2 regions of the Mesorhizobium sp. genome follow, and region 1 is predicted to be linked to the other one. Evidence: riboswitches for the same ligand, from Rfam matches in the RefSeq annotation. Region 1 holds a riboswitch; the other holds the start of a gene.
The links. Region 1 has a riboswitch for cobalamin ahead of ACO07C_RS26295 (CbtB domain-containing protein). Riboswitches for the same ligand answer to the same signal wherever they lie in the genome.
Positions count from the first base shown of each region.

Region 2: another riboswitch for cobalamin. It lies ahead of ACO07C_RS15095 (aromatic ring-hydroxylating oxygenase subunit alpha); the one in region 1 lies ahead of ACO07C_RS26295 (CbtB domain-containing protein).

Region 1 covers NZ_OZ245860.1:5,457,591-5,460,792, forward strand. Annotated here, with positions in the region: gene ACO07C_RS26285 (hypothetical protein) at 1-404, opposite strand, end outside; gene ACO07C_RS26290 (CbtA family protein) at 407-1,153, opposite strand; gene ACO07C_RS26295 (CbtB domain-containing protein) at 1,315-1,524, opposite strand; adenosylcobalamin (AdoCbl) riboswitch at 1,525-1,674, opposite strand; gene ACO07C_RS26300 (histidine phosphatase family protein) at 1,780-2,352, shown strand; gene metH (methionine synthase) at 2,468-3,202, shown strand, end outside.
Region 2 covers NZ_OZ245860.1:3,192,937-3,196,138, reverse strand. Annotated here, with positions in the region: gene ACO07C_RS15100 (2Fe-2S iron-sulfur cluster-binding protein) at 1-490, opposite strand, end outside; gene ACO07C_RS15095 (aromatic ring-hydroxylating oxygenase subunit alpha) at 569-1,816, opposite strand; cobalamin riboswitch at 2,012-2,213, opposite strand; gene ACO07C_RS15090 (DUF680 domain-containing protein) at 2,729-2,938, shown strand; gene ACO07C_RS15085 (DUF680 domain-containing protein) at 3,006-3,202, shown strand, end outside.

The DNA of each region.
Region 1 (3,202 bases):
ACGGCCTGCTTCTGGTCGCCCATCCCCTGCATGTAGACGAGCAGCGCCTGCGCCGCCGACAGATAGGCGTGGCTGCATTCATTGAACGGGCTTTCCTCGTCGCGCAGGCTGCCGGGCACCAGTCCCCACAGGCAGTAGCTGTACTGGATGTTGCCGTAGTTCATCAGCCGCCTGAACGTCAGGTCGGTGCGCTGCTGGCGCGCGGCGAGATCGAGGATCCTGCCGCGATAGTCGTGAATGACAGCCATCTGGCCGTGGGTGAGGCTGGGTATCGCAATGCCGCTGGTCGGCCCGCCGGTGCTGACGCTATGGGCGCCGGCGGGAGCCGCGAAAACCAGGAGCAAAACGGCGCCCGCGAGGGACGCCGCCGCAAGGCGCACGGACTTGTTGGCGCGCGCCAACATTGTCAGCGCATGGCCGGCCGCTTGGTGGCCGGGCGGGTGAGCTGGCCGCCGTAGCTGCGTTCCACCACGGCGCCGAAGACGAGGCCGAGCGTCGTCCACAGCACCACATGGATGCCGAGCGAGGCGACGCGGAAGCGCCACAGCAGATCAGCCGAGAATTTTTCCGGCACTTCGTTGATGGCCGGCAGCGCGTACTGGACGAGGGCGATGAAGATGATGAACGCCGCCCCGGCGATGATCGTCGCGTTCCAGGCGCCGAACTGCGCCCACAGGCGCCGCGCCAGCGCCACGGCGGCGACCAGTGCGGCGATGGAAACCACCAGCATGACGAAGAACAGTTCCGTGCGCGCGCCGATCGTGTCGCCATTGCCGACGGAGGGCGGATTGGCCGGATATTTGATGTAGGGCACCAGGACGATGGCGACGAAGCCGGCCAGCGCCAGCAGGGCCGCCGTGCCCCGCGGACCGAAATTGCTGACGCGGCCATAGGTATAGGCAAAGACCAGCGAGAACAGCCCGCCGATCGCCGCGCCATAGACCAGCACGCCGGTCAACAGGCCAAGGCCGGCCTGTGTCGAGCGGCTGACGATTTCGGGTTCGGGCGCCTCGCCGGCGGCTTGCGCGTTCGCCTCCTCGAAGGCGATGGCGCGGTCGACCTGCGGTTCGCCATAGACCCTGGCAAAGCCGAATGCGAGAATGCCGGCGAAGACGCCGATCAGCATCCCGCGAAGAAGAAGATTTCCAACCATGGTCATTGTCCCCACGGCATGACCGTGCCGTCCCTCGGCAGGGATCATGCGCTTGTTGCATGTTCATTGCATTGCAAGACCGCAACGCGCCCCCGAGGGACGCGCGGCCTAAAGCACTATGTCAATTGCCCGAAGCGCGGCGCGCTCGCTGGCACGATGCATCAGTGACAGGGGAAGCCGAGCAGGTGGCGGCCGTCATGCACGAATTCGTGCACACCCATGCCGGAGATCAGCGAGGTCGCGCCTTGCTCCGCGCCGATGAAATAGATCGCCAGCACCATCAGGAGGCCGCCGAAGATCGCCCACGGCAAAAGTTCTTTTACTGGGATCGGCACCGGACCGTAGGTGGGTGCGAAAGTAGCGTTGGACATCTAGACCTCTCCTGGGATGCTGCGTCCCGTTGATCGAACCATCGGCTACGGGAGAAGGCCTGACTTTCGGCAAGAAAAATGCCGATCACAGTGGCGCGACCGTGCCGGATTTACACCGGCTTCCAAACCCGTATCGTTGAAGACACTATCCACCGGATCGATAGCCGTCAACGAATTGTGATCGCTGGCACGAAATCCTGTATGTGCCAGATCGCGGGGCGATCCGCGACCCGTGGTTTGAATAGGCAGCTTCCCATGCTCGTACGCCTCACCATGATCCGCAGCGGAGCGACGCCCGCGACGCGCAAGGGGGCGTTCGCGCTCGATGAGCCGTTGGAACAGAGTGCGCATGGGCTGGCGGCGGCGGTGGGGGCGGGGTTGCGCCGCGCCGACCGGGTGCTGACGAGCCCGATGCAGCGGGCCCGGCAGACCGCCGAGGCGATGTCGCTGCAGGCATCCGTCGAACCTCTTCTGGCGGATCAGGACCACGGACGCTGGGCCGGCAAGAGCCTTGAAGAGGTGCACGCCGATGATCCCGACGGCATCGCGGCCTGGCTCGCCGACCCCGATGCCGCGCCGCATGGCGGCGAATCGCTGGCCGATGTGTCGCGCCGGGCTTCGGCGCTCATGGATCGCCTGATCGCCGAACACAGCCGCACGATCGCGGTGACGCATGCCAGCGTCATCCGCGCGGCAATAGCGCATGTCCTCGGCGCGCCACTTTCCGCCTGCCGCAAGATCGACGTCGAGCCGCTGGGGATCGCCGAGTTCTCCAGCGACGGACGCCGCTGGATGCTCAGGATCGCCAGACCGGGAAAGGCCGATTGAGCGTGCGAGTGCGAAGCCCTTGGGAAGCGGCGTGACAAACATCGCCCGAAGGCGTATGTTGACATAAAGATGTCTTTATGTGACTTGGGTTTGACTGTCGCCCCAAGGATAAAAAATGTCGCGGAATTCGCCATCGCTGGACGACCTCCTGGGCCCCGTCGCGGCCACGCCCGACGGTTCGGAGGTGCTTGCGGCGCTAGCGGCGGCGGCGCGCGAACGCATCCTTATTCTCGACGGCGCCATGGGCACGCAGATCCAGGGGCTCGGCTTCGACGAGGCGCATTTTCGCGGCAAGGCCTTTGCCGGCTGCGCCTGCCACCAGCAGGGCAACAACGACCTCTTGATCCTGACGCAGCCCAAGGCGATCGAGGACATCCACTATCAGTATGCCATCGCCGGCGCTGACATCCTGGAGACCAACACATTTTCGTCGACTTCCATCGCGCAGGCCGATTACGGCATGGAGGATGCCGTCTACGCGCTGAACCGCGACGGGGCGCGGCTGGTGCGGCGTGCGGCGAAAAGGGCGGAGTTGGAGGACGGCAAGCGCCGCTTCGTCGCCGGGGCGCTCGGGCCGACCAACCGCACCGCGTCGATGTCGCCGGATGTGAACAATCCCGGCTATCGGGCTGTAAGTTTTGACGATCTGCGCCTTGCCTATGGCGAGCAGCTGCGCGGGCTGATCGACGGCGGCGCCGACATCATCCTGATCGAAACCATATTCGACACGCTGAACGCCAAGGCGGCGATCTTTGCCTGCAACGAGATTTTCATCGAGAAGGGCGTGCGCCTGCCGGTGATGATTTCCGGCACCATCACCGACCTGTCGGGCCGCACGCTGTCCGGCCAG
Region 2 (3,202 bases), 2.3 Mb from region 1:
GCCGCGCGCAGTTGACGAAGCCGACATCTGTCCATGGCGCGCAGTCGTTCAGCCAGCGCAGCATCGACATCATCGGCGTCACGCCGGATCCGGCCGAAATGAACAGGTACTTCGCGGCCGGATGGCTGTGCAGCGAGAAATCGCCCGTCGGTCCATAGGCCTTGACATGCGTGCCAGGCTTCAGATGGTCGAACATCCAGCGCGTGCCGATGCTGCCCGCCTGCGCCTTCACCGTCACCGCGATCGAGAATGGCCGGGATGGCGAGGACGACAGCGTGTAGGTGCGCATCAGCGGGCCGTCGACGGTCGGCAATTCCAGCGTCACGAACTGCCCTGGCTTGTAGCGGAACCAGGTCTGGTTGTCGGAGCGGAAAGTGAAGGTCTTCACGTCCGGCGCCTCGTCGCTGACGCCGATCACTTCCAGCACCTGGAGCCTGTCGTTCCAGGGTGTCATCTGGTCGAGATGACGATAGAGGCCAAGGTCAGTCATCGCGTTCATCCCTCAAGTCCTTCTTGCACTGCTCATGTCGTGATCACGGAACCGCTGAGCACTTTTGGGCCACATCAGCTAGGCGACACTGCGCAGCGCCGGACGGCCGCCTTCCGCGAGGCGTGGGCCGATAAAGCGCGCATACCAGTCGACGAACTGGATCACGCCCCCCTCATGCAACTCGGAGTAAGGGCCTGGTTCATAGGCCGGCGACAGGATGCCGAACGCGTTCTCCTCGACGATGCGGCGGTCCTGATCGTTGGTCTCCGTCCACACATGGGTGAGCTCGTCGAGATTGTAATCGACGCCCTCGACCGCATCCTTGTGTACCAGCCACTTCGTCGTCACCGCCGTTTCCGTGGCGCTGATCGGCAGCACGCGGAAGGTAACGGCGTGATCAATGAGGATATGGTTCCAGGTCGTCGGATAGTGGTAGTGCATCAATGTGCCGATGCGGTCGGCCGCGACGCTGTCGGAGAGGTTCTTCTTCACCGCCCGCTTGCCGTTCATCGTGTAGCTGACGGCATCCCGCAGCAGCGGCGCGCGGGTGGCGCGGTACTGCCCTGCCGGATCGATGCGGAACTTGCTCGGCAGGCCCGCCGCTTCGCATTTCGTCCAGTGCGCCAGCATTTCCGGATCGCTGTCGGCGCCCTGCACGCCGGTTACGGTCGGTGCTTCCGGGAAGGTCTTGCACAGTTCCGGATGGTTGCCGGCGCAGTGGTAGCATTCGCGGTTGTTTTCCCAGACCAGCTTCCAGTTGCCCTTCTCGATGATCGTGCTTTCGAAGGCGACCTTCGCTTCGCTCAACCGGTGCGGCAGGAGATAGGGCTCGATCATCGCCCGCATCGGCGCGAAATCGGCGGGTTCCCCGGCCAGGCAGATGAAGATGTAGCCACCGACGCTTTCGCAGGCGACCGGCTTCAGCCCGTACTGGCTCTTGTCGAAACCGTCCGCCATCTGCCGCGCGAAAAGCAATCGGCCATCGAGCTCGTAAGTCCATTGGTGGTAGGGGCAGACAAGCTTTGCCGCCGTGCCTTTCTCGGTGTTGCACACGCGGCTGCCGCGATGGCGGCAGGAATTATGGAAGGCGTTGATCTTGCCCTTCTGGTCGCGGACCAGCACAACCGGATAGTCGCCGATCTGCACGGTGATATAGCTGCCGGGCTTCGGCAGTTCGCAATCGTGACCTATGAACAGCCAGTCGCGATACCAGATCAGCTCCATGTCGAGCTTGAAATAATCCGGGTCGGTATAAAAGGGCTGCTCGAGCGAGAAGCCGTCCCTGCGATTTTGCAGCAGCCTCAGCATGTCGTTGCGCGCGTCCATGTCCTGTCCTCATACTTCGCATCGGCCCGAAATCGGAAAACGCGACGCAATCCAAATCCCGGAGCGTACTTGCGCGACCAACAGGGCGCATGTCGCTCAAAGACTGAACCGGGGGGGAGGAGAGGAGTGACAGGACGCCGGCCGGCAATGCGCCGGTCAACCACCATCCACCTCTTGACCGCCCACCGCGATCAGTCGAGTTCTATATCTCGGGCTGGTTTCCGGGCTCTGGAGTGTCCAACTGGACGGTCGCGACACCTTCCCAGGCCTTGGCCCAGTGGTCTCCCGTTGCGACTTGAACTCCACCACCGTTGCGGGGGCAGCGCCGGGTTTCGACCGGCTTCCCAATTCTCCGCTTCGTTCGTCTCGAAGCGGCACCTGAGATGACATGATCTAATCACGACAGCGTTTGCGACATCGGCATGAAAGCGACATCGCATCCATGTGGCGCGACACGCATCCAAACATTCTCGACCCGCAATCGCAAAGGGATCGCGATGGACAAGTGGTACCCGGATGCGGCCATAGCGGCGGATCAGGCGCTTCGGACCGAGGTTCAACATGGTTAAAAAGCGCTAACAGTATCGAAAAGTGACTATTAGCACTTTCTAAAATCGAACCGAACGGTTCGTTTCTGTTGACACTGCGTGCAAGACGGTGTGAACGCCGGCTCACGAATCCAGTTGGCGACGGGTTCGACGGAACAACCTAAATAGCTGATAATAATGCATAAAATTGGCGGAGTAGAGACGCCTGGTACAATTTCAAGGTGTGGATTCATGGTCCACGCGGAACAACTTCGTGATTGGAAACGGACGGGTGGCTCACCCACATCGGGGCTGTCCGAACGACGCGAATTCCTTCCAAGACACGCCGCTAGACGGACGGAAAAAATATACTGGAGTACCAAAAATGAAAAAGATCATCCTTACTGCCGCCGCCCTTCTGGCGATTTCCGGCAGCGCTTTTGCCGGTAGTGATAACTACGGCTCGAACGGCGCCAACCAGCAGGCAAACACTGTCGACAGCTCGTACACCGCTTCTATCAAGAAGTCGGAACCGGGCGCCAAGCAGCAGCCTGCCACTCAGGGCGCCAACCGCGACCTCTTCGGCAACAACTAAAACTGCCGATCGCGGAGATGGAGCCATGCGCCCCTCCGCTGAACTTTGAAATTCAGGAGTACGAAAAATGAAGAAGATCATTCTCGCCGCCGCCCTTGTCGCGATTTCCGGCAGCGCATTCGCCGCTAGCGACAACTTCCGCGCCAACGGCCCCAACCAGCCGGCGAACGTCAATGTCGACAATGCGCCGACGGCGTCGATCGCAAACAGCAGCTCACCGGTCTACAAGTTGCTGAATTCGGCAAATGACGGGCAGAAGTCGGC